DNA from 4 places in the Bifidobacterium hominis genome. Region 1 is predicted to be linked to each of the others. Evidence: riboswitches for the same ligand, from Rfam matches in the RefSeq annotation. Region 1 holds a riboswitch; each other region holds the start of a gene.
The links. A riboswitch is a leader RNA that binds a small molecule or an ion and turns the genes downstream of it on or off. The one in region 1 is predicted to bind thiamine pyrophosphate.

Region 1 (8,099 bases):
CGCCGACTATAAGGGCTCCACCACGCATGCGGGAACCGACGAGTCGGATTCGAATGCCAAGAATCGTTGGGATTGGCTGCACTGCAACACCATCCAACTGTTGAATGACGGTTCCGCATTGTTCTCCGCACGCGAAACGTCCACCATCATCAAGGTGGATGATATGGAATCGGATCCGACGCTCGACTATATGATCGGTGAGCCGTCCGTGTGGGCAGGCACCGATGAGGCCAGCAGTTTCCTGACGAAGTCCGGTGATTTTTCGGATACCGGCGGACAGCATTCCATCACATACGTCGCCGATGATTCACTGCCTGACGGCCAATATTACCTGTACATGTTCGATAACAATTTCGGCACTTCACTGACGCGTCCTGATTTTGACTGGACGGTGATTGACGGCATCTCGACCGAACTGTCTTCCGACACGGCGGAGTCGCAGTATCGCAAGTATCTGGTCGACGAGAATGCAGGCACGTATACGGAAGTGTCGTCGTTCGACGTGCCATATTCGCCGTATGTCAGTTCCGCACAGGAATTGGACAACGGCCAGATTCTCATCGATTCGGGCATGAAGGGCCTGTTCGGCCAGTACGACGAGGATGGTGATCTGTTGGCGCAGTTCCATATGACGTTGAACAGCTCATACATCTATCGCGTGTACAAGTACGATTTCTCGGGATTCTATTTCGCCTGACGCGTAGGCATTCGCGAATCTTGACGGGACTGGAATCTGAACTCCTTGTAGGGGTTTGGGTTTCTGTCCCCGTTTCGTATGCAATGGGTTCGGCACGCCCGTACAATGGTTGCCATGGGTTTTTTCGATTCGCTGTTTTCATCTAAGCATCCCGAAGTGGCGCATGATGTCACGTTCACGCTCGATCAGGCTGGCCACACGTATGAGGATGGCAATGTCGGTCTGGAGCCGACGTCGTTGACGATCACTCCGGAAAGCAAGCGTGTGGCCGTGATCGGGTTGAATGGTTCTGGTAAGACCACGCTATTGCAGTTGTTGGATGGCGCGTTGACAGCGACGTCCGGTTCGGTGCGTATCGACGCGAATGGTGCTGCGTATGATCCGTCGGTGAAGCGTGATCTGAAACGTATCGAGTCGATGATCGGCCGTGTTCGTCGCGAGGAAATTCCGAACAGTTATTACAAAGCGGATTCCATTCGCGAGGCGATTGATGAACCGTTGAAGAAGCATAAGGTGCCGGAAAGCGAACGCCAGGCGATCATCGGCAATCTGTTCGCGCATTTTGATTTGGCTGCGGTCGCGCGCGAGACTGCTTCCGCGTTGGATAGCGAGAAGCGCCATCTGCTGGCGATCGCTTCCGCATTGAGCTTCTCCCCCGCGGTGATCGTTGCCGACGAGCCGACCAAGGGTTTGGACGAGGTGGCGTCCGCGCATGTGGCGAAAGCTCTGTTCAGTTACGACAAACAGGTAGTGTTCGCCACGCATGACACGGAACTGATCACACGCGCGGAGTATGCGATCGACCGCACACTGGTGGTCGACGACCATCAGGTTGTGTTCGACGGTGGCCCGCATGAGGCCGTCGCTTTTTACACGGACCTCATCCGCGCTAAATATGAGGCTTCCAAAGCCTGACCATACCCACGGATTATTCCCGTTCCCCACATGTTGCGGCTCCTTCATCGGTGTCGACGATGGAACCACAACATGTTTCAGCCGATCATTGTGTTGACGGTGTCAAGCACCGTCTGAACGTTATGCCTGAATTCGTCGGGTTCCGGCAATAACGAGATCGCGAGATAGCCGTTCGACGTCATATCGAAGAAATAGCCGGGCTGTCCTGAAATTCCGTGCTTTTCGATCATGGACAACACCAGTTCGTTCTCGTCAAGCACGCTGGGCACGTGCAAAAGCACATTCCATCCGCCTTCGGCACGCAACACGCTGACCATGCCCTGCTCGTCATCATCCAGCATGGTATGCAAGGCTGCGAGGTTGGTTTGCACGCGCTCTCGCACGCGCGCGGTCTGCGCGGCTGCGGCGCCCAGCATGGCGGGGATCTGTTTGGCGATGATCTCACTCATTGGCAGATAGTCGTCGGCGACCACGTCGAGTCTGCGCTTGGCCTCATCCACTTCAGCCGCCGGGCCGGACACTTGGATCCAACCGACTTTGGCATGTGGCGCGGCCAACGTCTTCGAGAACCCATCCAATGCGAATGTGAGCGTGCCGGTCTCCCCCGCAAGACGCGCGTTGCCATCGAATGGTTCAAGATCATAGTCGTAGAACACCTCATCGGCGATGATGGCCACCTCATGGTCATGACAAAGCCGCACAATGGCCTCACGTTCCGACGCTTTGACGTACGATCCGGTCGGATTGTTGGGATTGATGAGCACCAGTGCGCGGATACGTTCGCCTTCTTCACTTTCAAGTGCTTCGCGCAGTTCGGCCACATCGATGTACCAAGATCCGTCGAATCGCTGCTGGTATTCGATCATGTCGGCACATTCAAGTCGTGCGATCGATTCGATGAGCGGATAGCCGGGTTTCGGCGCGAGCACGGCATCGCCGGCGTCGCACAGGAGTTTGATCAGCCACGAGTATGCTTCGGATGTTGAGCTCAGTATGTACAGGTCTTCGACGTCAACATCATTGCCTCGCCCTTGAAGGAATGCGGCCAGCGCTTCGCGCGCATACCGTTGGCCGCGTGGCTCAGCGCCATATATGTCTGGCAGAAGTTCCGGCGCGAGCGCATGCTTGGTTGGATTGGAGTCGTTGAGTTTGCCGAGCGTGATGCCGCTTGTTTTGGCTTCCGCTTCCGCTTTGGCGATGGGATTGGGCTCGCTGATATCGACTCTGGAGGAAAAACGCATAGTCTCCACCATACTCCTTGGATTGCGCAAGTCGTTACGTCAAGCAAGATGGTATGCCTTCGCCTCACAAATGTTGACGGAATAAGCGAGAGCCGCCCGACGAATCGGACGGCTCTCGCTTATACAAAAGTTGGGAACCTTAATGGTTCACGGCATCACTTCTGCTTGGTGCTTGCGTAGTACGCGGCACCGATGATGCCAGCCTCATTGTGCAACTTGGCTGCAACGATCGGGGTCTTGATGTCGATGTACGGCAGGAACTTCTCAGACACACGAGACACGCCGCCGCCGACAACGAACAGCTGCGGATCCAAGTAGAACTCCATCAGGGAATAGTACTTGGTCAGTCGCTTGGCCCACTTCTTGTAGCCCATATCAAGCTTTTCACGGATGGAGGATGCCGCGTACTTTTCGGCGTCGCCCTTGCCCTTGAGCAGTTCCAGGTGACCAAGCTCGGTGTTCGGGATGAGTTCACCGTTGAAAATCAGCGCCGTGCCGATACCGGTACCCAGCGTGGTTGCCACGACCAGACCATCCTGGCCCTTGGCCGCGCCGAACTGCTGCTCGGCAAGGCCTGCCGCGTCAGCGTCGTTCACCACGGTGACTGGACGTCCGCAGGCTTCGGAGAACACTTCGGTGACGTCCACGCCGACCCAAGACTGGTCTAGGTTGGCCATGTAGCCGAGCTTCTCGCCCACGTGGATCGGCGCCGGGAAAGCGATGCCGACCGGAGCGGATTCGGGAACCTCGAAATGCTCGAGCTGCTGGCGAACGATTTCACCGACGGCCTTCGGAGTGGAAACTTCCGGGGTAAGAATCTTCAGACGCGGTTCGGCAAACTCGCCCTTTTCGAGGTTAACCGGGGCTGCCTTAATGCCGGAGCCTCCAATGTCAACGCCAAACGCCTGTGCAGTTTCAATCATCTTCGACCTCTCCTATCAAGGTACATAGTGGGTGTTATCGAACCGGTAAGCGCCATAGTAACTCGCCCCATGCCCCAAAACGCGCCGAAAAAGCATAAATGGTGAATACGATTGCATAATTTTTCGCAATGAAATGATTCATTCTGCAACTTTTTTCTGCAAACGATTCGCCCCATGTCAACTCAACGCATCGGCATGGGGCGAATCGTAAGAAGATGACCGTCTGAAGACGGCGCAACCGCATCACTTGAGCGGCGGCATCGGCTTCCAATCCGGATCATGCAACAGCTTGCGTGAATCCCACCAACCCTTGGCTATCTGCACCAAGCCGGTCTTCACATGCTCTCGGTCCACCATCACCAGACGGATGACTTCCTTGGCGGCGGTCAGCAGCGTACCCAGACCGAACATCAGCGGACGGTAATCGCCGAACGCCATGAAATAGCGCGCCATGTAGCCTCGGTTACGCATGATGTGGTAACGGTTCATGTCAGAGGTGGAGTTGAGCTGGCGCACGCCGGCGATATCCCAATTGCCGATTTCACGAGTGCGGCGCAGGATCACGTCAGGCACCACGATCGGGTTGGTGACTTTGCTGGCGCGGTAGCCGTACATCGTGTCGTCCCAGTAGATGAAGAAACGCGGATCCGGCAAGCCGATCTGTTCGACGATGTTGCGGCGGAACAGACCCCCCTCGAAGCACAGGGTGTCCATCACGCGGTAGCCGGGGCGTCCGAATGCGGCCGGAGCGATCGGATTGGGGATGCCGAGGGGAATGATGAAATCGTATTGCCAGTAGAACGGACCGCCGTCATAGTCGTATCGGCTGCCTTGGATCACATCATGGCTGCCGGTCCACTTGGCGAGTCGTTCGATGGCTTCGGGCATCACAGCCACATCGTCGTCCATCACCCAGAACCATTCGGATCCCAGCTCATATGCCTTCTTCACACCTGCGGAGAATCCGCCTGCGCCGCCGAGGTTGTCGGATTGAGGTGCATACACCACGCGACTTTCGTTGCCCGACTGGTCGGCGATGGTATTGCCCCACTGCGCGGTGACCGCTTCACGGAAATCGTCGACCATGCCTTGGGTCGCATCGCTGTGCTCGTTGTCAACGACGACGATACGCCATGGTGCCACAGTGAGTTTTTCGATGGATTCGAACAGGGTGGCGAGCAGCTGCTGACGCTTGTATGTCACCACGACGATAGCCAGCTTTTCGATGGTGTTCTTCGCAACTTGCTTTTCAGTCATACGTTCTATTCTTGCACTCGCCCTCAACCGAACATCGCCTGTGTTCGCATCATGCGGCACGATTCCATTCGGCGGACAGGCTCTTGCACATTTCGGACGGCTTTGCCATAATGTACGGCGTAATGCAGGGGAACCCGTGTTTGTCGGGTTGAGATAGGCCAAGTGAGGCCTGAACCCTTTGAACCTGATGGTTAATACCAGCGTAGGGAGGCATGTCTAATGACTGCTGTGACATCAACAACCAATTTCGATTATGAGTTCGACGCCGCCAAAGGCATCCAACGCAACAATCTTCCTCCGTTCGCGCAGCGCATGCGCAAGGCTGCTGACCTGGTTTGGGAGGAAGGCTACCAGCAGCCGTTCATCCGCGAGCTTGGCGAAGGCACACTGCAACGCGAGCGTTTCGCCTTCTATCTGCTGCAGGATTTTCGTTATGTGAACGATTACGCCAGAGTGCACGCTTTGGGATTAGCCAAGGCCACCGACCCTGAAATCATGGCGTTCATGCTCAAAGTGCAGAACGGCGCCCTGCAGGTCGAGACCGAAGTACACCGCTCCTACTTGGCCAGCTATGGCATCACCGAAGAGCAGATGAACAATGTGCGCCAGTCGGCCTTCGCGCGTGCCTACACGTCGAATATCCTTTCCATCGCCTATGGCAAGGATATTCTCGACATTCTTGTGGCCGTGCTGCCGTGCGCCTGGGTGTATGCGGATTATGGTTACCGTCTTGCCGCCGAGTTTGCCGACACGCTTGACGACAATCCGTACAAAAGCTGGGTCGACATGTATAAGACCGACGAGTTCTGGCAGGATTCCGTGTGGCTGCTCGAACATATCGAGAAACTGGTAGCCGACGCGAGCGAAGAGCGCAAGCGCGAGCTGATTGACATTTTCGTGACCGGCGTGGAGAACGAGTACATGTTCTGGGCCAGCGCGTACGACATGCAGTACACGTGGAAGCCCGAATGGAATCAGGAGCGCTGACACCGCTCCATCGCATGTTTTCCTGACTTCCGATTGTTTATTTTCATTGCAATAGGGCGGGTGCCTTCTGATTGGTTTTCAGAAAGCACCCGCCCTGTTATGTTTGGTCGCGTCAGTTTCCCGCTTTATTCGCGTACGAGACGAATATGCTCCACATCATCGCGATGGGAGCGGCGATAGAGCACGAAACGGTTGCCGATAACCTGTACGAGTTCCGCATTCAGTTCTTCGGCCAACCCCTCGCCTGCTTCCTTAGCCGTCAGTCCGGATCCATCGAGCACAGAGCATTTGATGAGCTCACGCTTTTCGATGGTCTCGTCCGCCTGCTTGATGGCGTTTTCGCTCAAATCGTTCTTGCCGACCTGGATGAGCGGATTGAGCTTGGTGGCCAGGCCGCGCAACTGCTTGACCTGCTTCTTGGTTAATGCCATAACTTGTTCCATTCCTATCTATGATGCTTGCTTAAGAGTAGCGTGAGGGCAGTAAAACCTTGCATATCACTCCTCCCGCGCCTTTGATGGCGTTCACACCGTTTTCGATGTTCCTGCGCGTGTTCAGACGTGCTTCTTCGGCGGTTTCGCTTTCCAATACGATCAGTGGAGCGCCATGCCCGTCCGGAATGCTCAGCATAGTCCAGCGATCAGGGTCAATGCGGCAATGTATGACACACCCACACCGACTACGGCGATGTCACGTTTGGCGATCCGCATGATTCGCCAGTGCGTGCGCATGATGCCTTCCTCGTAACATCGTGCGTCGAGTGCAAGGCTGAGATTATCGGCATGGCGTATCGCTCCTGCGAATACCGGAATGATAATGGCGGTCATCGCTTTGATCCGCTGCACGAATGTTCCCGTTTCAATGCTGCCGCCTCGGACTGATTGCGCATCCACAATGGCTTTCGCTTCGCTTCCTAACGTGGGCAGGAACCGCAATGCGAGGCTCATCACCAACGCGATCTCCTGCGCATGCATGCCTAATTTTGCGAAAGGTTTGAGCAACGCTTCGAATGCGTCGGTGATGGCCGTGGGCGTGGTGGTGGCAAGGAATACCGCTCCGACGATAATGACCACGACGAATCTGCAGGCGTACAGTATGGCGATACGCACACCGTCGTCGGTGATTGGAATCGGCCCGATGTTCGTAAGAACGTTGCCGGATCGCACGAAGAACATATTGAGCAGTCCGCAGAACACGAACAATGCGAGGAACACGTGAACCGATTTGAACAGTTGTTTCACGCCGATGCCCGATATCGCAACGATCATGCCGGTCAGCAGTGCGGCCACAAGCAACTGCCAGAAGGATCTGATGGCGAACGCGGAGAACATGATCGCCAACGCACTCACCATCTTCACGCGCGGGTCAAGCCGTTCCATAAAACTGCGGTTTTCACGGACGTCTCCCTTTGCGCGTCCGGAGTCAATCGCGTGCGGATTCTTCGAACCTGCCGTTTCGGAAGTGCCATTGGCTTCGATATTTCGAGTAGCGACATTACCGTTTTGTCTACGATCAAGCGCAATCACCCGATCGGCGAGCACGTCGATTTCCGTTTGTGAATGGGAAATGATGAGTACGGTGACGCCTTGTGCGTGGAGGGTTTGGATGAGATCGTGCACGCGGGTTGTAGCCGCCTCGTCAAGTCCTGCGGTCGGCTCGTCCATAATAAGGATCTGCGGTTGGCATGCGATGACGCCCGCTATGGCGGCAAGTCGTTGTTGTCCGCCGGAAAGGTCGAATGGCGAACGATCGGCAAGATGCTCGATATGCAGCAGCGTCATGGCTTGATTGACGCGTTCGGATACCTGCGTTTCGTCAAGATGTTGGTTGCGTGGTCCGTAGGCGATATCCTCGGCTACGGTTTCGGCGAAAAGCTGACGTTCAGGATGTTGCATGACGTAGCCGATGGTGGCGTGCAGTTTCTCACGGTCCGCACGTTTGAGCGACTGCATATTGCCGTTGGTGCGTTGGCGTGCGACGGGAATGGTATTGATGGCGATGTTGCCGGATTGCGGCTGGTCAAGCGCGCAGAGAAGACGCGCGAGGGTGGTTTTGCCTGCACCGTTATGCCCTGTGATG
Region 2 (8,099 bases), 240 kb from region 1:
TCAGCAATTGGGCACGCCCCGGCTATGAATCGCAACATAATCTTGGCTACTGGCGCAATGTCGACTGGGCCGGACTCGGACCGGGTGCGCACAGCCACTATGGCAATGTGCTGGGTGTCGAACAGTCTGCGCCGGAGGAAAAAACCGAAACAGTCAAAACTTCGGGTTTGCGCAGCTGGGATATCGCACATCCACGCATGTGGGGGCAGGCTATCAACGCCGGCGATGTGCCATGGTCGGGAAGTGAACGAATCTCCAAAGAGGAGAACCTCGAAGAAATCATCATGCTTGGTCTGCGCATGCGTGAAGGCCTTGATTTGAGCCGCCTTGGAAACACGGCTGATATGGCTCGCATCCAACCCATGGAAGACGAAGGTCTTATCGTGATCCGTGACGGACGTGTGATTCCAACCCGAACCGGACGCCTGCTCAACGACACCATCATCGAGCGTTTCTTCGACGCCTGTTCGTTGTGATGCCGATAATCCTCTGACGAATTGGTTTTAGATGGCCCATCTTGGTATGGGCGGATACAGTGTGCAGATTGAAACGGGCCTCGGATGCAGGTTGTTGCATTCGAGGCCCGATGGCATAGCGCCTCGAACGAGGCTGTCGCCGGATGTTCACAATCAGCGCATCGTGAGTCCGCCATCGACATGCAATGTCTGTCCGGTGATGAAACGCGCATCCTCACCCACCAGCATCGCTACGCCCCCTGCGATGTCGTCGGCAGTGGCGAGCCGTCCCAAAGGCGTCTGTTCGATGATATGTTCGCGAATATCTTCAGTAGTGGCGCGGCTTGAATCCGTGCCTACGGTCAGACCTGCGGCGATGGCATTCACCGTGATGCCCCACGCGCCGGCTTCCTGCGCCAGCGAGCGTGTGAGCCCGATGAGTGCGCCTTTGGCGGCTATGTAGTCGTGGTAGGGGACGATGGGGCTGTCGACGAGGTTGCTGGAGATGTTGACGATACGTCCCCATGATTGGCGTCGCATGTATGGCAGTGTGGCTGTGCAGGTGTTGTAGGTGCCTTTGAGGCATCCTTCGAGCTGGATTGCATAGTCGTTCCAGTCGGTGTTGTCGAAGGTACTGCGGTTGCGCGGGTCGAACGAGTAGTGACTGAGTGCGTTGTTGATGAGGATGTCGATGCTGCCGAAAGTGTTGGCCGTGGTTTGCGTGAGTTCGTTGACTTGGTCTGGGTCGGTCACGTCTGCCTTGCATACGATGATGCGTCCTAGCGCTGCGGCGTCGTGTTCGATATGTTGCGCGGTCTGTTGCGCGCGTTCGTTGTTGCTTAGGTAGTCGATGGTCACGTTGGCGCCGAGTTGCGCGAGTCTTAGTGCGATTGCGGCGCCGATGCCTCGGCTTGCTCCGGTGACGATGGCTGTTTTGCCGGTGAGCGGTCGACTTGTGGGTTGCTGGTTCATGGGGTTTCCTTGGGATTATTCGTAGTCGATGTCGAAGGTGTCGGAATAACGGTCAGTGTTGCGTTCGATATCGACGGCTCTGACAAGATCGAGGATGTTGAATCCGCCATCGTGGTGCCATCCGGATTTCGCACGGTTCATTTCGCCGATGGGACAGATGCGATCGATGCCGTATTCGCCCACGTGCTGCGCAAGCGTGAACAGTCTGGATGAGCTGGCGGCGATCGCGCAGGTTTGCAGCCAAACGCGATATGGTTTCAACGTTGGCAGCGCGTTTTCGAGCTGGTCCACGGCGACGAGGTTGATGGTGCGGTTGAGTGGGGTCGCCAATGAGGTGAGACTGTCGGTATTGGGGAAGTAGAGTACGGTCCAGTTGGTGCCTTGCGGCGATTCGATGACGAACGGCGCCTGTAGGTTGCTTTGGGCCACGGAACCGTCTGATGCCGGTGCCGCCATGAACAGCGCCTTCATTTCGGTTTCTGAACGCGCTCTGCGTATGGCGAGCGATTCTTCATCGGAGGGGGTGGATCTTGGATATTTGTGCTGCTGCGAGTCGAGTTCGCGGGCAAGCAGTTCGGCGGTTTGCGCGGGGGAGATGGCTCCGCCTCGTTCCACGAAGATGGTTTGCGGCGCCAAACAGCTTTGTTGGTCGTAGGTGGCCACGTCCACGGCCATGCGGTGCACGGTCTGCACATGCGTGTCCGCGCGCAATGCTTCGCGGCCAATCAGTGAGAAGCCAATGCGAGCACCATAGCTGAGGAACGGTTTGCCGGCGCCGACACGTGGACGGATGGCTTCGGTGGTGTGCGAAGAACCGTAGGCGATCACGGCGTTCGCTTCGCCGATCGCCATGTCTTCAAGTTCCACAGTGCCGCCGCGCCATGGCACCACGGCCAAAGCGTCAGCAAGATCCGGATCGATTTGCGCCAAGGAGCGCGCGAAGAGCACGGGCATCAGCGGCTCGTCGAACGAGGATTTGCCGATGATCGCGCTTTTCGTCAGCAAACTCATGGTCATGCTCCACACAGGAATGCCGGGAACATTGCTGGAGAACACGTGGAACGTCAGATCCGGTCCGTACAGGCGCGTGTATCCGCCGGACTTGTTCGGACGGTATTCATCCAGCATGCGCGGGCTCGACAGCTCATCGTCGAGAAAACGCAACAGCTCGCGTCTACGGAACATGCGCATGTAACGTTTCAACTCGATGCGCGTCATCGTCGGATCATAGCCGGTAATGGAGGGAATCAACGATTCGGCAAGCAGACGTCCCTCATAATCGGGATCCGTCCACAATGCCACAGCCTTACCGATAACATCCACAATGCGTTCGACGGAATATGCCGACAGTGCCTGCAGCCGATTACGACGTACCGTCCCGCACAAATCACGGATTATCTCCGCAGTGAGCACCGGATATCGTAACGTGACCTCACCATGATCGGTGATGATGTCGCGCGTTTCGAAATCCTGAAACACGAAACCGCGCGGCGCATGGAAAACATCGATGACGCTCATGCGTTCGCCGCCATCACCTCATCGACGGCGATGGAGCAGCCACGTGCCTCCGCACCCTTCGCACGACCATTGAGTTCGTAACCGGAAGCGGTGCGCACGCCAAGATCCTCCGTCAAAATCGCCAGGCAGGAATTCCAATTCGCCAAATCGTAATGCGCGATCACACCCTGCTTGCCGTCGGGAACAGGCATGAGGGTCGCCGGATCGAGAAACACGGAACGAACCCACGACGGCGTGGCCTTCAAATAATTCGACGAGCCATCCGTATAGTACGACAGCAGATTCTGATCGTAAATCTGTGAACTCAACTCCGTCATACCATACATGTTCACACAGTGCGTGCGCGCGACGCCGAACACTTCAGAGAACCTCGCATACAGGTCATCGACCGTCATATCGGTTTTTGTGCTCTTGAATCCACCGGTATCGAACACACGCGAATCCTTCGCCAACGCATAGGTCTTGCCCTGCTTGGCAAGATAGTCAAGCAGATACAGGTATGCGGACGAGGCACCCATCAGCATCACCGGCTCGCCATCGGCCACCGCCTGATTGAGGAATCTCTCCACGCCCGCGAAGTCCAATCCATCCTCATGGAAGAAGAAGCCGCTGCCCTCGCTACCGCACCGCTCCACCGCACGCGTCAGATAACGGGCCAACGAACCATTATGATTCATCTCCCAAGCGGGGGAGAGCACTGCGATGCGTATACGCTCGCGGTCCGGCATGATGAAATGACGGAACGGGCCGATCATCGAAGCGTCCCACACCTCAAGATCAGGATGATAGTTGCGTCCACGCTGGCCAGGATGCGTGGTGCCGCTGGTCATAAACACGGCCTCGCACTCCGTCTCGGGAACCGAAGTGAGCGTCAGCATCTTGAACCCATCCACCGGCATCGGTGGAATATCCATCCAGCTGGACAACGTCTGCGGAGTCACCCTGCGAGACATGCAATACGTGCGATACTGCATGTTATGAGCGTACTGAAAAGCGAAAATCTGTCGTGCGAGTGCGTCGAACGCCTCATCCGGCGCGGTTTCGCATCCGTATTTTTCGATGAACTCAAGCACATCTGCCTTGACCTGCTGCGCTTCAGTGTTTAGCGACATCGATGTCATGATGCAATGTTCCTTTCCTATGTTGAATTTCGGTAACGGTTGGCCATGAATCAAGCTTGTGCCTGATCCCCGTTGTTGCCCACGGCTGTTTTGCGACGATTGATTAGATTCGGCAAATCGATCAGCAACGCTTTGAGAATCACCACGCAGAACGCGCCGACCAGAATCGAATTGGAGAAGAACACGTGAGCGCCGCCCTCAAGACCGCTCAATGCGTTCGGCAACGCGATACCCAACAGCAGTGACAAGCCGATGACTACTTGGGATCGGTCGTCCGGCTCTGCCTTGCGCAGTGTATTGAAGCCCGTACTGATCAGGCTCGCCGCAGCCGGAAGGAAAATGCCGCCGATTACAGGGGAGGGAATCAGCGACAACATCGCGCCGGCTTTCGGCACGAAACCAAGTGCCACAAACACCACACCGGCGATGATCACCGGCACGCGTGTGTGGGACTTGCCCTCATCCGTAACCTTCAGTAAAGCGACATTCTGTGGATATGCGGTAGTGGTGAAGCCACCGATCAGCGAAGAAATAGCGGAACCAGCCGCTTCGCCGGACAAACCATAACGAACCTGGCGATCCTCAAGCTTGACGCCTTGAATCTCGCTGGCCGCCTGATACACGCCAAGCGCTTCCATAATCGCAACCATATATGCGATGAAGAACGGTACAAAAACCGCAGCATCAAAATCAAAACCGCCATATGGCATGATCTGAGGAAGACCGAACCAAGGCTTGGACGCAACCCCGGAAAAATCCGCCATGCCAAACACTATGGAGAGCGAAGTGCCGACAACCAGCGCAATCAAATAGGAAAGCGCCCTGACCATGCCTTTGCCGAACTGGGAAAGCACCACCACCAACACGCAAGTCACCACAGACACGGCCAGCGTCTTCGGATCAGCGAACCCGTCATCGCCGGGAGCGCCGCCAAGAAACTCACTCAATGTGAAACTCGACAGCGAAACGCCCACCAGAAAAATAATCACGCCGGAAACCATCGGCGCAAATAGAAAACGCATCTTCTCAATCACACGAGTCAGACACAACACCAGAAAAATCAGCGAACTAACAAAAATCGACGTGCCAGCCGCAGCCAACGAACCGGCGGTACCAGCGGCAATCATCAACGCGTCAAACGCGGCAGACGGACCTTGTACAATCGGCAGACGCACCAACTTCGTGGCCTGAATCAACGTGACCAAACCGGACACGATGAAAATGGCGTTCACCATATTCGAAGACAAGGCCAACGGCAACCCAATGGCACCGGCCACAAATACCGGATCAAGCCACACATTAGACACCAACACATGCTGCAAGCCCAGCAAAACGTTCTTTGGAGTGAGCTTCTTCGAATCGGATCCGCTCTGAACGGACGGTTGCGACATGGCAGACATGCCAATTCCCTCTCTTCCTTACGGGGGCGACCAGTCTATGATCGCCGACACAGGGGAACGCATGTGCGCACTGTTCGTGACATTCCTACGCAGGCATTACCCTGATCAGGTATGAGGGTCCGGGCAAAGCCCGTCTCAGCCACATATCGGCTCCCCCTGTGCTATTCGGACAGGCAACCAGCATAACGGCATGCGTCGATACTTGGATGAGTTGGCATGAGAGCCCAGTGCGTTGTGAATTCTCCACATTTCCTCAAGAAAATGTACCTTGACTTTTCTGGGTATTCGTTATATGGACACGGAAATATCCACGACACAAAGGCGCGCTATTCTAAACCGCGCATTAAAGAACCGCAAGACTTTTCTTGCCCAAAAACATTGAAGGTGGTTTCGGTGACTTTCCACACCCCGTTAGATCTCACGATCCATGATTCCCAAGGTATGTACGATCCCGACGCCGAGCATGACGCCTGCGGCGTGGGTATGGTCACCACCCTCAACAAGCGCCCCGAACGCAAAATCGTCGACGACGCCATTGAAGTGCTCGTCAACCTCAACCACCGTGGCGCGGTCGGCGCCGAAGAAAACACCGGCGACGGCGCGGGCATCCTCATGAGCATGCCCGACGAATTCATGCGCGCCACCGCAGGCGTCGAACTACCCGAAGAAGGCCACTACGCCGCCGGCATCGCGTTCCTCGACCGAGACATCGCCACCTCCGGCCAACAAGAACAGGCCATCGCCAAAATCGTGCGCGAAGAAGGCCTCGAAGTACTCGCATGGCGCGTCGTACCCACCAACCCGGACGGACTCGGACTGCAGGCGCTCGCCAGCATGCCCGCGTTCAAGACGCTGGTCGTGGCCGACCCCGAAGGGCAGCTCGCCGGCATCGAACTGGACCGCAAGACGTTCCGCATCCGCAAGCGTGTGGAACACGAGGTGGGCATCTACTTCGCGTCCCTTTCCGCACGCACCATCACCTACAAGGGCATGCTCACCACCATGCAGATCAAACCCTTCTTCCTGGACCTTTCCGATGAGCGCATGAAGGCGAAGATCGCCATCGTGCACTCCCGTTTCTCCACCAACACGTTCCCGAGCTGGCCGCTCGCACAGCCGTTCCGCCAGCTGGCTCACAACGGCGAGATCAACACCATCCAGGGTAACCGTAACTGGCTGTCCGCGCGAGAAGGTCGACTGAGCTCCGAACTGCTTGGCGAATTCAAGCCGTTGCTGCCGATCGCGACCCCGGGCTACTCCGACTCCGGCACGTTCGACGAATGCCTCGAACTGCTGCACCTGTCCGGACGTTCCATGCCGCATGCCATCTCCATGATGCTGCCGCCGGCATGGGAGAAGAACGACCAGCTCGATCCCGACGTTAGGGCGTTCTACGAATACAACAACACACTGATCGAACCGTGGGACGGCCCCGCGCACATCATCTTCACCGACGGCACTCAGGTCGGCGCGTTGCTCGACCGCAATGGCTTCCGCCCCGGCCGCTGGCAGCTCACCGACGACGGTTACATCGTGCTCGCCTCCGAAACCGGCGTGCTTCCGGAGAACGCCGAGGAGCACATCGTGTCCAAGGGCCGCTTGGAGCCGGGCAAGATGTTCCTCGTCGACACCGATGAAGGCCGCATCATCCCCGACGAAGAAATCAAGAAGAACCTCGCTGCCCAGCATCCGTACCGCCAGTGGGTCGAAGGCAACACCGTCGAGATGAGCCAGCTGCCCAAGCGCGAGCACGTCAACCACTCCGGCCAGTCCGTGCAGCGCCGTCAGCGTGCCTTCGGCTACACCGAAGAGGACCTGAAGCTGCTGCTCGCCCCGATGGCCAACACCGGTAAGGAACCGCTCGGATCCATGGGCAACGACGCGCCTATGGCCGCGCTCTCTTCCCGCAGCCGCATGCTGTTCGACTACTTCACCCAGAAGTTCGCGCAGGTTACCAACCCGCCGCTCGACTGGGAACGTGAAAAGATCGTGACCTGCCTCGAATCCGCCATCGGTCCCGAGCCGAACCTGCTGGCCGATTCCGAACTGCACGCCAAGAAGATCCTCATTCCGTTGCCGGTGCTCAACTCCGACGAAATGGCGCAGCTCAAGCGCCTCGACCGCGCCAAGATCCTCGGCGGCTACTACAAGCCGTTCGTCGTCAAGGGTCTTTATCAGGTCGCAGGCGGCGGCAAGGCACTGAAGGAACGTCTTGAGGAAATCTTCCAGGAAGTCGATGAGGCCATCGCAAACGGGTCCAACTTCCTTGTGCTCTCCGACCGTGAATCCAACTACACGTGGGGACCGATTCCATCACTGCTGCTCACTTCCGCGGTGCAGCACCACCTGCTGCGCAGACACACGCGTACCCAGATCTCCATGGTCGTGGAGGCCGGCGATGTGCGCGAAATCCACCATGTCGCTCTGCTAATCGCCTACGGCGCGGCAGCAGTCAACCCGTATCTGGCGTTCGAATCCGTCGAAGACCTGTCCCGCAATGGGTATCTCAACGTCGATGCCGAAACCGCAGTGAAGAACCTGACCAACGCGCTGTCCACCGGCGTGCTCAAGATCATGGCCAAGATGGGCGTCTCCACCATCATGAGCTACCGCGGCGCGCAGTTGTTCGAAGC
Region 3 (8,099 bases), 210 kb from region 1:
AATCATCGACGCGATGGCCGGCATCGGCGTAAGCGGCGCATTGCGTGGCATCGCAGGCACCATCGCATCCTCCTTGGGATTCGACGGCGAACTTCCCGACAAGCCCGCCCTGCCGAACAATGAACCCTCCTCCGACCTACCGCTTGTTGTGGCGATCGACACGCCGTCCGGCGTTGGTGTGAATGACGGTTCGCTGCCGGGACCATATATCCCAGCCGATGCGACAGTAACGTTCGGTGCGATGAAGCCGTGCGCGATGGTGCCGCCCGCCTCATACGCATGCGGACGGCTCACCTTGGTCGATTTCGGTTTCGATATTGATGATTGCGTTCCCGCAACCGAAATGACGGACGGTGATTTCGTAACGGATTCAATCCGTCTGCCGCAGCTTTCGGACGGCAAATATTCACGTGGAGTAGTCGGATTGGTGACAGGTTCCGCACGTTACCCAGGTGCGGCCGTGTTGTCTTCCACTGCCGCGGCGCGCACCAATACGGGCATGGTACGTTATCTTGGCCCACAGCGCACGCAAGATATGGTTCTTTCCTCGTTGCCTGAAGCTGTGATCGGCAAGGGACGCGTACAATCATGGGTGGTTGGCTCCGGCGTTCCCACAGGTGATGACGAAGCCGCCGATGCCGACATCCAGCGCGAAACCATAGCCGCGCTGCTGAAGCACTATGCGTTGCCTCAAGAGGTCGACTCCGAAGACGGTGACGACGCCAAGCATGCAAACGCATTGGATATGCCGCCAATCGTGGTGGATGCCGGAGCATTGGACCTGCTACCGAACAAGGTGCCGGCTCAGGTGGTCGTCACCCCGCACGTCGGAGAGCTGGCCCGCATGCTGACCCGGCTGGACGAAAACGAAGTCGGTGTCGACAAGGTACGGGCACAGCCGCTTGCCTGCGCCCGTAAACTCCATGAGCTGACCGGCGCGACCGTATTGCTGAAGGGCGCGGTGACCATGGTGGTAGGCACGGATGGCAAAAGCAATGAGCGTGTGATTCTTTCCGGTCGTGCACCGGCATGGATGTCTACCGCAGGATCGGGTGACGTGCTCGCCGGCATGTTGGGAGCCCTGCTCGCACAGCAGGACGACATGCTTGCCGAGGATCCGGCATTGGTTCCCGAAGTCGTGGCTGCCGGTGCCTACGTGCATGGTCTTGCGGGAGCGATCGCATCGCAATCCGAACAGCGTGGATGGCATCGTCCGCAAATCTATGGTCATTCCAAAAAACAGCATTTCGGAGAAATCGGCCATCCGATCATCGCCAGCGATATTATCTGTGGTATTCAGCCTGCATTTTTACAATTACTTTAATTGTGTAACAAATTTACTGAACACCAGCCCCAACGTCGGTGACTTTGCGCTACACTGACGTTGCCGATCCATATTTTTGCAGGAAGGATTTTCATGACCTCCCCCAGTGCCAACGTCACCGATGTGGTCTTTGATTTTTGCGGCGTGCTCATTGACTGGCAGACGCGCGCATGCCTTGAAGGCAGGTACCCTCAGGTAGTTGTGGACCGTATTTGCGCGGATAATGATCCGTGCGGTTTTTACGATTATGAGGATCGCATGGACCATGGCGAAGATTTCGAAGACATTTATCCCGACGTGGTACGCGAGCAGGGTGAGGAGATCGCCGAGATCTTCCGCGATTACATCGAACGCTACGACGATGCGCTCCCCCGCATGATTCCGAATATGGAACAGCTGCTGCGTGATTTAAAGGCTGCAGGCTACGGAGTGTGGGGGTTGACGAATTGGTCGCATGAGACGTTCCATTTCGCCTTCGAGCGTTTCCCCCAGCTGGGCGAGCTGCTGCAGGGCACGATCGTGTCTGGCGCGGAAAAGATGCACAAGCCGAATGCCGACATCTACGAACTGGCGCTGAACCGTTTCAATCTTAAGCCGGAATCCAGCGTGTTCTTCGACGACACCGCGAAGAATGTCACTGGAGCGCAGGCTGTGGGCATGCATGCATTCCAGTTCGTCGATGCCGATCAGGCGCGTCGTGATCTGAAATCCTTGGGCATGAATTTCTGACTGTTTCAAAACGAACATCTGAATTAGCAAAAAGGCCGGGCCGCACACATGTGAACCGCACCCCGATTGTTGGACTGAAGAAATTCAGATTCGATGACCGAAGGTGCGGTTTCATTATGTGTGACGGTTGCAGGAAGCATTACGGCGGCGAGTCCGACGCGTACATCGCGCACTGGAACATCAGACGGCGTCGGGAAAAGCTCGGGGACGCACCCCGGAGGAGTTCCGAAGAGCGTCTCAGTATTGCTTTGGCGTTACTGCGAATTCCGGCTACGGCGGAACAGCAGATAGCTGTACGCAGAAGGAACGAGCGCTGCGCCAACCGCTATCGTCGCAATAATTGCGGCCATGAGCACGTCGCTCACAGGCACGACAGAGCTGACGACGCCCGCTACGACCAATAACACTCCCAACACCATGAAAGAGATGCCACCTACACGCTGCGTGCGTTTCCAATTGGTTTCATCAGCCAAAGCCCAAGGCGTTCTGACGCCGAAGGTGTAATTCTGGCGCATGCGCGGAAGGTAATTTCCCACGCCGACGAACAACGCTCCCAGCACCACGCAAACGATAAGCCCAACAGGACCACTGGTAGCTGGGATCACGCCGAATGCGGTGGCTTCGGTGAACCATGTGATGCCGCACATGATGAGCGTGAACGCGATGACGAATCCACGATACAGTCCGCTGGCCTTCATGTAGCTTTCTCCCTTGGGATCCATCTTCGGGATGATGAGGAAAAGTCCCAAGCACAGTAACGGCAATATATCAAGAATCAACGTTATGGCTCTCGGACCGTAGCCATTGACCGAACCGTCGGCACCCCAATGAATCGGCACGTTTTCGGGAAGTCGACTGCAGCAAGCAAGATGTGCGGCAACATTGACCAAGCACAGCACAACAAGTGCAATGCACACGTTGCGGCTGATTGGAGCGACCTTCTCCCTCGAATCATTCTTATTCACGCTTTCAGCATTGTTGATGTTGTTATCGAAAGCTTTTTTGGAATCATCCAGATTGTTCCCGCACATAAGATTCTCCTTTATTGACCGTCCGTTTGCTTATTGTTTTCATTGCCGTCCATGAACCCCATGAACCATCCGATCAGATCCTGCATCACCGTGGTGTTGAGACTGTAGATGATGTTTTGCCCGTGCCGTTCGTCGGTTACCAGTTCCGCGGTTTTCAGCGTGGTCAGATGGTGGCTGATCGATGGTTTGCTCATGTTGAATTGTTCCGCGAGCTCACCGGCCGTCATGTCACGTTCGCGCAGCAATTCCAAAATGCGCCGTCGCGTGGGATCGGAGAGCGCTTTGAACCCCTCTCCTGCCATGCATTCCTCCTTTACGATACTGAATATTTAGATATTTTCTTATTTAGACAATTATCTAAATATATGCTCCGGACATACATATTCACGCCCGCGCGTTTACCACGGTTGACGAATCATAAGTTCATGAAGGAGGACGATGATGTCTATGCAACCGAGTGCCGCTGATCGTAGGGCGGGTTAATCATGCGGTCACGCCAATAGTAGACGTCATCATGTTCGCCGATTTCGCGATACACCTTGCATGGCTGGCCGAATGCGACTACGTTGGCGGGAATGTCTTTGGTAACCAGCGAGCATGCACCAATCACCGAATTATCGCCAATAGTGACGCCAGGAAGTACGGTAACGTTGGCGCCCAACCACACATTGCGGCCGATGGTGACCGGCAGAGAATACTGTGTGATCTTCTCGCGCAGGTCAGGACGAATCGGATGGCCGGTGGTAACGATAGTGCAGTTCGGGCCGATCATGGTATGTTCGCCGATATGCACTTCACCATCATCAACCAACGTGAGGTTGAAATTGGCGTAAGCATATGCACCAAAATACGTGTTGCATCCCCAATTGGCATGCAACGGCGGTTCGATATAGGCGTCCTCGCCGAATTCGCCAAGCAGTTGGCGTGCAATTTCGATACGTTGCGTCATTTGACTGGGGCGGGTCGCGTTAAAGTCGTACAGTAGTTCCATCTGTTCCTGCTGCGCTTTGATCATCTCTTCGTCATCGCAGGCATAGATCAATCCGGAATTCATAGTGTCAAGCACTCGTTGCGGCACAGTCATGGCAGCCTCCTTGCAGTCATTCACACTCGTTGCGATTATATACGAACTCAACGCAACTCATGCCGTGATTCCGCATGCCTTTCGCAATCCTCTGCACAATCATCGTCTGCGGCTAGCGAAATATTTCGCATGTTCGGCGGTGTGACCGTAAGTGCCATTGAACTCCCAATCACCACATCAAAACATCGCCAGTTAACCTGTTGCAGCCTTGGCTTCCGACACGATCAGCGGGCAGCCAAAATTTGCCAACGTGATTTGGTAAGGATATTCACATGCTCGACGCGCACCTCATGCATAAGAGGCACCGGCACCTCATCGCACGTGTGATGATAGACAAAACCAACCTTTTCCTGCACCCGCTTCGACTTCAGATTGCCATCATAATAACCGCACCAAATCGCACTCATACCAAGATCAACAAAACCATGACGGATAATCTCCCTAGCTGCCTCCGGCATATAACCCCTCCCCCAGAAAGGCTTGCCCAACCAGTAACCCAACTCACACTCATCATCACGATCCGTCATACCCGTATGACCATTAAGCTTTAACTCAATCGAGCCAATGGGGTTATTGCTGCCGCGCTCGCAAATCGCGCAGCATTCCTTGCCATTGAGCACATGACGAATCGTATTGAGACTTTCTTCTTTCGATCGGTGTGCGGGCCAGCCCGCGATAGGTCCGATATCCGGATCTTTCGCATAGACGTACAAGCTTTCCGCATCTGTTTCAGTCCAAGCCCTCAATGTCAGCCGTTCCGTCTCCAACATGTAGTCAACCTCTTTCATACGCAATGCATTGAACTGAGGTATAGCTTAGCCTGCAAGGAGAGTTTTGCCGTGAGATGCGCGGTGGGGCGTGATACGGATGAAGACGATGCATGCGAAAGTGACGACGGGTCTGACTCACCTATGGGCTTCGGCGAAAGGCTACGTCCAGTGCAGGGCGTAGGTTCGTAGCCAACACCTAAAGCAGGGGGCTCCTCAACGGGGCTGAGATAGGCGAATGCCTGACCCTTTGAACCTGTTGGTTAACACCATCGTAGGGAGCGAAGAATGAGCGTCATCGTGCACACGCATTTCCAGCGTCAATCGGCATCCGTAAAAGTCAACGCAACAGACGCGTCGGCAAAACAACCTGCATCGCGAAATCATCAAGCGTAATTTCGCTTTCTATCCCGTGTATCCAAGAATACGAGGCATGTCAGCGTATCCATTTACTGACGGAATCAAATTTTCCCCAACCCAAAACAGCATAATCAAGGGGGAATCATGAACAATTATCCGTATGCGTCGATGCGAGACAGCTTCGACCTGAGCGCCTATTTTGTGGTAGGCCCACAGGATTGCAAAGGTCGACCGATCACCGACGTCATCGATGACGCATTGCGCGGGGGCGCAAGCTTTATCCAACTGCGCGCCAAAGACGCCGACGCGAAGGACCTTACCGACATGGCGCGTGATATCGCGCAAATCATCGAAGACAACAACAAGTCAGATTCCGTGGCATTCGTGATCGACGACCGCGTGGATGTGGTCTGGCAGGCCCGCAGCAAAGGCATCAAGGTTGACGGCGTGCACATCGGACAGACCGATATGGAACCGCGTGAAGCCCGCACGCTGCTCGGCGAAGACGCCATCGTGGGATTGTCGGCGGAGACAGAAAGCCTGGTCAGACTCATCAACGAATTGCCCAATGGCTGCATCGACTATATCGGTGCGGCGCCGCTGCATGTTTCCGTCACCAAGCCGGAAGCGTCCGTAGGTGGCAATGACGGTTCCGGTCGCACGCTTGACAAAGAGCAGATCAACACCATTTGTTCAGCCAGTGGTTTTCCGGTAGTGGTAGGCGGTGGCGTGACCGCAGATGATATGGAAATGCTGGCGCGTTCAAAGGCGGCAGGCTGGTTCGTGGTGTCCGCGATTGCAGGAGCCGATGATCCGGAAGCCACAACCCGCGATATGGTAACGCGTTGGAAAGCCGTACGTGGCGACACGAAGCACGGATACGCACCGCGCATGAAAGCCCAGAACACAGCGGAAATCAGCCCTAGCAACGCAGCCGACGGCGCATCCGGTGAAAAGAAGTTCACCAATGCGAAGGAAGCCAAGGCCGCATCCAAGCTCGCCAAGCAGCAGCGCGTCGACATTGCCGCACGCGAGTCCAAACAGCGCGACAAAGCGCATATCCGCAAAACCACGCCGGTACATTTCGAAAACGAATTCGGCTCCTACGATCTGGAAGTGCCATACACCGAAATCAAACTGTCTGACACTCCTGGCGTCGGACCGAACGCGCCATTCAAGGACTACAACACCGAAGGACCGAAATGCGATCCGAAAGAGGGACTCGCTCCCCTGCGTTTGGATTGGATTCTTGACCGCGGTGACGTCGAAGAATACGAGGGACGTCGACGCAATCTGGAAGATGACGGCAAACGCGCCATCAAGCGTGGCAAGGCTTCCAAGGAATGGCGCGGCCGCCAGCATAAGCCGATGAAGGCCAAGGATCATCCGGTGACGCAAATGTGGTACGCGCGCCACAACATCATCACGCCGGAAATGCGCTATGTAGCGGAACGCGAGCATTGCAGCGTGGAACTGGTGCGCAGCGAACTGGCCGCAGGACGTGCCGTCATGCCTTGCAATATCAACCATCCTGAGGCTGAGCCCATGATCATCGGCTCGAAGTTCCTTACCAAGCTCAACGCCAATATGGGCAATTCGGCGGTCACTTCGTCTATTGACGAGGAGGTGGAGAAGCTCACGTGGGCCACCAAGTGGGGTGCTGACACCGTAATGGATCTGTCTACCGGCAACGACATTCACACTACGCGTGAATGGATTCTACGCAACTCCCCCGTGCCGATCGGCACCGTGCCAATGTATCAGGCACTCGAAAAGGTGGAGGATGACGCTTCCAAGCTCAGCTGGGAACTGTTCCGCGACACGGTGATCGAGCAGTGCGAGCAGGGTGTGGACTATATGACGATTCATGCCGGTGTGCTGCTGCGTTTCGTGCCATTGACGGCGAACCGCATGACGGGCATCGTTTCGCGTGGCGGTTCGATTATGGCTGAATGGTGTTTGCAGCATCATCAGGAAAGCTTCCTGTATACGCATTTCGACGAATTGTGTGAAATCTTCGCCAAATACGATGTGGCGTTCTCACTGGGTGATGGACTTCGTCCGGGATCGCTTGCCGATGCGAACGATGCGGCACAGTTCGCCGAACTGATGACTTTGGGCGAGCTTACCCAGCGCGCATGGGAACACGACGTGCAGGTGATGATCGAAGGACCTGGCCATATTCCGTTCGACACCGTGCGCATGAACATCGAAATGGAGAAGGCGATCTGCAAGGATGCGCCGTTCTATACGCTTGGACCGCTCACCACTGACACCGCTCCCGGCTACGACCACATCACGTCGGCGATCGGCGGTGTGGAAATCGCCCGCTATGGCACTGCAATGCTGTGTTATGTGACGCCGAAGGAACATCTTGGATTGCCGAACAAGGACGATGTGAAGCAAGGTGTGATCGCATACAAGATCGCCTGCCATGCGGCTGATATCGCCAAGCATCATCCGCATGCCATCGACCGTGACAATGCCATAAGCAAGGCACGCTTCGAATTCCGTTGGCTTGACCAGTTCAACCTGAGCTACGATCCGGACACCGCCATCGCGTTCCATGATGATACTTTGCCGGCCGAGCCTGCGAAAATGGCGCATTTCTGTTCGATGTGCGGTCCGAAGTTCTGCTCCATGGCCATCAGTCAGAATATTCGCAAAAAGTTCGGCAATGCCGAATCACAAGAGAAGCTTGTGGCCGACGCACAAACCATTGCCGCCGGCATGCAGGAAATGAGCGAGCGTTTCCGCGAACAGGGAGGCCATCTGTATCAGTAGGCTGATCAGCAAGCCGAATC
Region 4 (8,099 bases), on a different contig from region 1:
CGGTCGGCGATCACGTTGATGAGCTCCACGCTCGACACCATGCCGATCTTCACCGCGACCGGCGGAATATCTTCAAATACTGCGTCGATTTGCGCGGCGAGCATTTCCGGAGGAGTGTTCGTGACCATGGTCACGCCTGTGGTGTTCTGCGCGGTCAGCGCCGCGATGGCGGTCATACCGAACACGCCATTGGCAAGCATGGTTTTCAAATCCGCCTGAATGCCGGCACCACCGGAGGAATCCGATCCCGCGATGCTCAATACCGGTGCCAAAGTGCTGGTCATGAATGACTCCTTACTTGCTTTTGCTTGCTTATGATGCGAAGTTCTGAAATATTCGTGATCCGTGATTGCTATTTGCGCAGTACGTGCCCATGCTTTGCATCACCGCGCACTGCCTTCCATCGCGAAACCATATTGCGGGTCGCCTCTTCCGGATCGCTTGCGCCGGCAATGGCCGACACCACAAACCAGCCGGCCGCCTTCGAATGTGCGAGCATCTCCATATCGTCGGCGGTCACTCCACCGCCGACCACAACCGGAAAATCACTCGCATCGCAGATCGCATTGATCTGCGCCTCGTCGAGCGTATGCCCGGAACCATCGTTGCCACCAACGGAAGCTTCCGGCTTGGTGGTGGACACGTGCAACGGGCCGGCCCCGATGTAGTCGATGCAGCCGGCAGGCAGCCCGTTGATCAGCTTCACCAGGCTTTCCGTTTCGGCAGACAAGCCCACAATGGCATCTTCCCCAAGCAACGCGCGGGCTTCCTGCGGTTCCAAGTCGGTTTGCCCAATATGCACGCCGTCAACTTTGATGCCCTTGTGACGTGCCTGCCAAACTACATCCACGCGATCGTCGATCACAAACGCCACGGAATCGGATTTGCCGTTGTTCTCGATAACCTGCGCGATATCGCGTGCCATGCTGGTGATGTCTTTCGCGTCGGTGTTCTTGGCTCGCAGCTGGATGAACGTTGCACCCCCGCGCAACGCATCCTCAATCACACCGGTAATAGTACGGCTCTTGCAATCCTGCGGGCCGACCACAAAGTAGGCGCTCATATCGAATGTATCGCGCATCGATGCATATGAATAATTGTTCATATAATCAACCCTTCTCGGTAAGTGATTCAGAAAACCTACAATGTGAACCGGCAATCGTCCATATTTTCCACATACGCAATTGCCGAACCCTGCATGATATGCCGAATACCATGCAGGGTTCGGCAAGGCCTAGTCGATGATGATTTCGGAAGCGGCGACTTCCTCGGCGGTGACGTTCCAAAGCGCGTCAAGCAGCGCCACTTGGAAAGATCCGGGACCGGACGATTTCGCTTCGGCGATTTCGGAAGCCCTGTTATACAGCAATGATGCCGAAATCGCGGCGACAAGCGGTTCGGCCACGGCCAGATACGTTGCGGTAACGCCGCCGAGCGAACAGCCGGCGCCGGTGATCTTCGTCATCATCGCGCTGCCGCCGGGCAAACGGAACACGCGCTCGCCGTCAGTCACCAGATCGACTGCTCCGGAAACGGCCACCGCGCCGGCTCCAACAGGGGAGTATTTCGCAAGATGACGAGCCACTCGTTTGGCCGCGTCAACGGCGGAATCAACTTCGTCGACGGCTTCCACGCCTGCCGGGCGAGTGCCGGGAACGGTGGAATCATGCTGTGCCAGACCCCACATCGCATCGAGCGCGATGATTTCGCTCGCATTGCCGCGCACAATGGTCGGCGGGTATGTGCGGAACGATTCGAGAATGGCGGTACGGGTTTTGCCGATGCCCGCGGCGACCGGATCAAGTACCCACGTCTTGCCGTTCTTGTGCAGTTTGTAGGCGATTTCCGGTAGCGCGTCCTTGAAGAACGGCAGGAGTGTGCCCACATTGATGTAGTTCGATCCGGCGATTTCCGCGGTGTCGATCACGTCGTCAGGCAGGAAGCTCATGGCTGCGGTGCCGCCGGCGGCCAGCTGCGCGTTGGCCACAAGATTCATCGTTACGAAATTGGTGAACGACTGTGCCAAAGGTGTGGTTTCGCGTACGTCGTTTACTGCCTGCGCAATCTGTTCACGCAATGCAGCTGCATATGAGTCATCGCCCATTGTCTGCTCCCTACGTTGGTCCTAACCAACAGGTTCAAAGGGTCAGGCATTTGCCTATCTCAGCTTCCGCTTTCGCCGGAAGCCCCCCTGCATGTACATAACATATCTAACCTATACAAAGGTGCTGACAGTGGCACGTTTTGCATAAACGAACAATCGACACGTTCCAGTTGGATGCCGGTCCACTTGTTATCTGCGCGTTGCGCCGTCGGGCCAGTCGATTCCAGGATCGGGCGAATGCAATACGTTCTCGTAAATGTCGTTGCGCACGTAAATTTCGCAGGCGCCTTCCGACCATGTGCTTTTCCAAGGTGTCTTGGTTTCGGCGATTTTGATTTTCGTGTAATGGTTTCTGTCGTAACCAAGGTCGGAGAAGAAAAATGGCTGATACAGAGTGTCGTAGAATTCGGGTTCGCCCCACGATTTCCATGTTTCGATGTCTTTCTTTCCCGCATAGGGGTCAACGCACCATTCCCACGACGAATAGCTTCGTCCCTTGTATGCATTGGCAAGAAGCGTATGGTCGAAGTAAGGGGCTGAATCGATAAGGGTGCTGCCGTACCAAGAAGTGTAGTCGATGCAGTCGGTGCCGCCGCAATATCCGCCTTTGTCGATGATTTTGTTGATTTCTGGATTGGAAGCGGTGTCGTTCTTGCTGACGCGTGTCCAGCCTGCCATCCAACGGTATTGCTCCAAATGGTTGGTTTTGATAAAAGACGCTACCGCCCGGGAAGACGAATAGTCGTACCGAATATCGCAAATACTGGCGCTTGCCGTCCAATACACGCTGACAAGCATGAAGATAAGACCGAGGATTTTGAAGAAACGGAGATACCGTTCCGTTTTCTTCGGTCCAAGAAGAGTCATAACACGGTTGTTGAGATTACGGATCCACTGAGGCCAATCGTTGGAATTGTTTTTTTCGATATCGCAATCGATGGCGAGAATGGCGATGAAGAATCCCAAGATGATTCCCGCATGATGCATGGAAAGATGCGCGGTGAACGCAACGCTTATACCCAAGTATGTGGTGAGCAGCAATGATGCGGTTTTCCGGCGTAGGCAAATCTGAATAAGAAAACACCACATCAGGCATGACATTACGCACGGCATAAACAGCTCGCTTGGCGTGAGAGCGATGAACTGCATATTGCCATCCGACAGGGTTGAAGTGAACAACGTCTCGGAAGGCATTACCAGCCAGGTGTTGAAGGCGCCGCAGAGTTTTTCGAATTCCTCGAGGACCTGCACCTTGGCAAGAGCGTCTTCGAAGGTGATGACGCCCTTGTTGACGAGTCTCGCCAGATCTTGGTCAAGCGTATGCATGCCTTCCTTTTCGCTGGATTGCAGCACGGTACGAATCTGATGCGCCTTGCCTCCGCGAATCAACGCGGCCACGGCCGGAGTGTTGATCATCACTTCGGTGGCAGGAGCGCGGCCATGCCCGCTGGCACGTGGAATCAGGGTTTGCACGACCACCGCGCGCAGAGTGGAGGCCACCTGCACGCGAATCTGCTGCTGCTGATTTTCCGGGTACACGTCGATCAGACGGTCCACGGTCGAACCGGCGTCCTGCGTGTGCAGGGTGGCGAACACCAAGTGGCCGGTTTCCACGGCGGTCAACGCGGTGGAAATGGTTTCGAGGTCTCGAAGCTCGCCCACTTCGATAATGTCGGGATCTTCACGAAGCGCGCGTTTAAGCGCTTCCGCGAAACTTTTGGTGTCGGTGCCCACTTCACGCTGGCTCATCACGCAACGCTTGTGTTGATGCACGAATTCGATCGGGTCTTCAATGGTGATGATATGGTCGGCGCGTTCGGCATTCGCTCTGTCGACAATCGCGGCGAGCGTGGTGGATTTGCCGGAGCCGGTCGGACCGCATACGAGCACGAGTCCACGCGGCAGTAACGCCAGATCGGCGATATGCGGGTCGAGACCAAGCTCCTGCGCGGTTTTGATTTCCGTGGGAATGGTTCGTAATGCCGCGCACACGCCCAAACGGTCGCGGTATACGTTGGCGCGGAATCGCAGCAGATCGCCGATGGAGAATGAAATATCAAGTTCCAAATCGTCTTTGAACCGTTCCATCTCCAGCTCGTTGGTCATCACTTTGATGGCTTCATACGTGCGGTCCTTGTTCCACACGCTCAGCCCTTTGGCGGGGCGCAGCTTGCCATCCACGCGCAGCATTGGCGGATCGTTGACCACCAGATGAAGATCGGACGCGTTCAATTCCACCAGCTGGCATATGGCAGCCACGAATTCCGGATCCGCATCGGGATGTTCGGCATGCAATGTTTCTTTGACCTGTTGCGCTTTGATTCTGCGTTGTCCGGGAACAGCGTCCTCGTCGGAATCATTGGTTTCGGGCACTATGAAATCCACGATTAGCCTGTTGCTCATATTGGGTTGCGGTCTGGCAGCGGGCGCAGACTGCGCAATATGGTTGATGGCGGAAGGCTGCATGGTCTGCGTGTGCTCCTCGTACGCCGCATAGTCGTCCGGCTGTTGCGCGAACGGCGTGCCGCCTGGAATGAATGATGGCGGATCGCCGTCGATTTGCTGGATCGGTCCATGATACTCGAATGCAGGGGTGACTTCCGTCACGTCATCGTCGAATTGCAGATTCTGCTGATCCACGGCTTCGTTTTCCGGGGTTTCCGGAAAAGCGGTGTCGTAGGAGAGTTCCTGTTGTTCTGCAATGAGCGGTGTTTCCGCAGGCCGTGTCGGAGCGGGCTGCGGTTCCGCTACAGATTGTGATGCAACGGCTTGCGGGGCAGCTGACTGTTGCATAGACTGCCGCTGTGCGCTCTGTTGAGGCTCGGCCGCCTGCTGTTGCTCGACCGCGGCCTTAGGCATGGGGTCGGGAACGGTACCGGAACCATGCCGCAACGCGGGCATGGCGTCAAGCGACGCGAAAATATTGCGCAAACTGTCATCGTCAGCCTGAATCGCATTGTCGGGCGACCAATGGCGTCCCCTACGCGGATCCTCGTTGAATGAAGGAGCGGTACTGGGAATGGTCACACCTTTCAAACCAGACAAATCGGTGTTCGCATCCCAAGTCGGCTGCGCATCGGGATCCGTCGCGGTGTTCATTTCGGTTTTCAGCTCGGGTTGCTGTTCAATATCGGTCATCATTGTCCTTTACATATGTTGAAAACGCGGTCACACGATTACACAACTACACGGTCACGCGAAGCACTTCATCCACGGAAGTAATGCCTTGCAGAACCTTCTGCCAGCCATCCTCACGAAGCGACGTCATGCCTTTCGACTTGGCCGCCTGCTCGATTTCCAGCGACGTGGCGCCACGCGCGATCAAATCCTCCATCTGCGTGTCCACGCCCATTACCTGCTGAATGGCCACACGCCCGTGATATCCGGTGTTGGAACATTCACGGCAACCCATCGCACGGTACACGGTCGGCAACGGAGAGCCGGGCGTATATGGCACACCCATCATCTTCAACTCCACGGGAGTGGCCGTATCGGCCTTCCGGCATTTCTTGCACAGGCGCCTCGCCAGACGCTGCGCCATCACCGCAGCCAGCGACGAGCTCACCAAAAACGGTTCCACGCCCATTTCCGTCAAACGCGTCACCGCACTCGGAGCATCATTGGTGTGCAACGTGGACAGCACCAAATGGCCCGTCAGCGAAGCCTCGATCGCAATGGTCGCCGTCTCCTCGTCTCGAATCTCACCGATCAGCACCACATCAGGATCGGCACGAAGAATCGAACGCAACGCGGCGGCAAAGGTCATACCCGCCTTATTGTTCACCTGCACCTGATTGATGCCCTCCATGCGGAATTCCACAGGGTCTTCAACCGTGATGATGTTGATTTCCGGGCGGGCCACATCGCCCAACGTCGCATACAACGTGGTCGACTTACCCGAACCGGTCGGACCAGTCACCAACACCATGCCGTACGGGCGGTTGTACGCTTTGGAAAACACATCGAAATTGCGTTCGCTGAAATTCAGATCCTCCACTTTGAGATTGCCCGAAGGCGTGCTCAAAATACGCATGACGATTTTCTCGCCCCACACCGTAGGCAATGCCGCCACGCGAAGATCAACCTTCTGACCGTTGTGACGTACGGTAATACGGCCATCCTGCGGCTTGCGGCGCTCGCCGATATCCATTTCGGCCATGACCTTAATGCGGCTGATCACACCTTGGGTCATGGCGCGTGGCGCTTTTTGGAAGATATGCAGCACGCCGTCGATGCGGTAGCGTACGAGCAGACCGTCTTCCTGCGGTTCGATATGGATATCGGAGCAGTGGTCGTCGATGGCCTGGTTGATGAGCAGACTTACGAAGCGTGCCACGGGGGAGGCGTCTTCGCTGTCGTCTTGTTCAAGGTCGACTTCTTTTTTCGCGGTCGCGGCGATCTCGTGCGATAGTTCGGTCAACTCCGCATTGGCGCGCAGGAACCGGTTGATGCAGTCGCGTACCTGCGATGGCATGGCGACCATGGCGATGACGGGCATGCCGGTTGTTGCGGAAACATCGTCTACCGCGGCGAAGTTTTTCGGATTCGCCATGGCTACGGCGATGCGCCCGTTGACGATGGAAAGCGGCAGAAGCTGGTTGCGTCGGCACAGATCGTCGGGAACCATGCTGATGACTTCTTTGTCGATCTGGTATTCGTTGAGGTCCACGAACGGCAGGCTCATGCCTTGCGCCAACGCCATGGCATATTGGCGTTCGGTCTGTTCGTCCATGCCCTCGGTGGACGTTGGCATGGCGGGAAAATCTCCGGTGACGTCGCTTGTCGTTGCCGCATGGCGTGGTGTGCTCGGCGCGAACACCTGATGGATCTCGCCGGTTGTCGGCGCGATCGGATCCATACTTTGCGGGAAAGCGTTCGGCGTGTCGCTGTTTTTGTTTCGCCTGAGGAAGGGGAAACGGCCTCCCGAACCGGCGTCGCTCATAATGACCTCCTGCACCGCATGCGCGCTTATGCGCCTGTCATACGGCATAACATGAAACCCCAAGCAAACGGCAGCATTTGTGGGGCGGCTGATGTTCAGTTGTTCGAAGTCATGTGAGCTACAACGATTGCAGTATTGTGTACTGCTAAATCAGCATTGTAGCCGCAAAAACAGGTAAAAGCTAATCGGGGCAAAGTTTTTTGAGAAATATGTTGCTGTGAAAACGTTGGCAGAATATCGTGATACAGTAACTCATGTTTATGGCACCGCGTTTGGTTGCGTGCCGAATTCCTGCCGCTTCCAATGATGGGGTGGCATCTTGTGAAGGAGCTGCTCATGGAGTACAGCTTGCGCACAGCGGGAGACGCCCCCGATTCAGGGGTTGCGGCGAGTCGCGTCAATCGATTGCCAAAACGTGGCGAGTCCGGCTTCACGTTGGTGGAAGTGCTGGTGGCGATCGTGGTGTTGAGCATTACGGGACTTGCCGCCGCACAGTTCGCCATTACGGCCATTCGCACGTCATATGCGCAGCAGCAGCGGTCCACCGCCGTGTCGCTGGGCGACGACGGCATGGAAAGAATGCGTGCGCAGATCGCCAATGTAGACGCCAACCAATATCTCGATGAACTCATCAAAGGCATGGGGGAAACGTCCGTCACCGACGCGCAGAAGAATCTTTCCGACGTTGGCGCCATCGCGTCGCAATTGGCGGATCTGAGCTATACCAGTTCGCCTGATCCAGACAAGAGCAAGTATATTCAGCCGGTTCGTGCCACTGCGGGCAAGGACGCCAAGCATACCGAATACACGGTGAACACGGTGGTAGAGCGCTGTTTCCGTGCCAGCGGCGAGATCTCGTGCAAGACCGCATCTCAGCTGGGCATTTCCCGTAGTTCCGCAACAAGCTATACGGCCAATACCTCAACAAGCGCCACGGCCGACATTCTGGATCCGGGCAAAACGGTATCGGGCGCGTTCACGTTCGGTGCGCACACGTATATGCCCATGATCCGCGTGGTGGTAGGCGTCACATGGGACGACAACATGCATCAG

Region 2: linked by a shared signal. The riboswitch ahead of WMO36_RS02805 (solute carrier family 23 protein) and the one ahead of tenA (thiaminase II) in region 1 are both predicted to bind thiamine pyrophosphate.
Region 3: linked by a shared signal. The riboswitch ahead of thiC (phosphomethylpyrimidine synthase ThiC) and the one ahead of tenA (thiaminase II) in region 1 are both predicted to bind thiamine pyrophosphate.
Region 4: linked by a shared signal. The riboswitch ahead of thiM (hydroxyethylthiazole kinase) and the one ahead of tenA (thiaminase II) in region 1 are both predicted to bind thiamine pyrophosphate.

The regions. Positions count from the first base shown of each region.
Region 1 is NZ_JBBMFR010000002.1:68,114-76,212, reverse strand. It holds gene WMO36_RS01750 (aryl-sulfate sulfotransferase) at 1-697, shown strand, start outside; gene WMO36_RS01745 (ATP-binding cassette domain-containing protein) at 812-1,612, shown strand; gene WMO36_RS01740 (pyridoxal phosphate-dependent aminotransferase) at 1,690-2,853, opposite strand; gene ppgK (polyphosphate--glucose phosphotransferase) at 3,009-3,776, opposite strand; gene WMO36_RS01730 (glycosyltransferase family 2 protein) at 4,020-5,033, opposite strand; TPP riboswitch at 5,150-5,260, shown strand; gene tenA (thiaminase II) at 5,253-6,020, shown strand; gene WMO36_RS01720 (YhbY family RNA-binding protein) at 6,146-6,451, opposite strand; gene WMO36_RS01715 (hypothetical protein) at 6,483-6,650, opposite strand; gene WMO36_RS01710 (energy-coupling factor transporter ATPase) at 6,644-8,099, opposite strand, start outside.
Region 2 is NZ_JBBMFR010000002.1:309,487-317,585, reverse strand. It holds gene hemW (radical SAM family heme chaperone HemW) at 1-476, shown strand, start outside; gene WMO36_RS02820 (SDR family oxidoreductase) at 630-1,427, opposite strand; gene WMO36_RS02815 (acyl-CoA reductase) at 1,443-2,945, opposite strand; gene WMO36_RS02810 (LuxE/PaaK family acyltransferase) at 2,942-4,057, opposite strand; gene WMO36_RS02805 (solute carrier family 23 protein) at 4,117-5,466, opposite strand; TPP riboswitch at 5,532-5,633, opposite strand; gene gltB (glutamate synthase large subunit) at 5,860-8,099, shown strand, end outside.
Region 3 is NZ_JBBMFR010000002.1:278,231-286,329, forward strand. It holds gene WMO36_RS02680 (bifunctional ADP-dependent NAD(P)H-hydrate dehydratase/NAD(P)H-hydrate epimerase) at 1-1,324, shown strand, start outside; gene WMO36_RS02685 (HAD family hydrolase) at 1,418-2,053, shown strand; gene WMO36_RS02690 (SdpI family protein) at 2,308-3,084, opposite strand; gene WMO36_RS02695 (autorepressor SdpR family transcription factor) at 3,096-3,386, opposite strand; gene WMO36_RS02700 (sugar O-acetyltransferase) at 3,530-4,168, opposite strand; gene WMO36_RS02705 (GNAT family N-acetyltransferase) at 4,393-4,956, opposite strand; TPP riboswitch at 5,132-5,233, shown strand; gene thiC (phosphomethylpyrimidine synthase ThiC) at 5,437-8,079, shown strand.
Region 4 is NZ_JBBMFR010000006.1:107,866-115,964, forward strand. It holds gene thiD (bifunctional hydroxymethylpyrimidine kinase/phosphomethylpyrimidine kinase) at 1-284, opposite strand, end outside; partial or broken gene WMO36_RS05800 (thiamine phosphate synthase) at 359-1,105, opposite strand; gene thiM (hydroxyethylthiazole kinase) at 1,235-2,104, opposite strand; TPP riboswitch at 2,095-2,203, opposite strand; gene WMO36_RS05810 (type IV pilus twitching motility protein PilT) at 2,294-5,242, opposite strand; gene WMO36_RS05815 (GspE/PulE family protein) at 5,289-7,046, opposite strand; gene WMO36_RS05820 (type IV pilus modification PilV family protein) at 7,383-8,099, shown strand, end outside.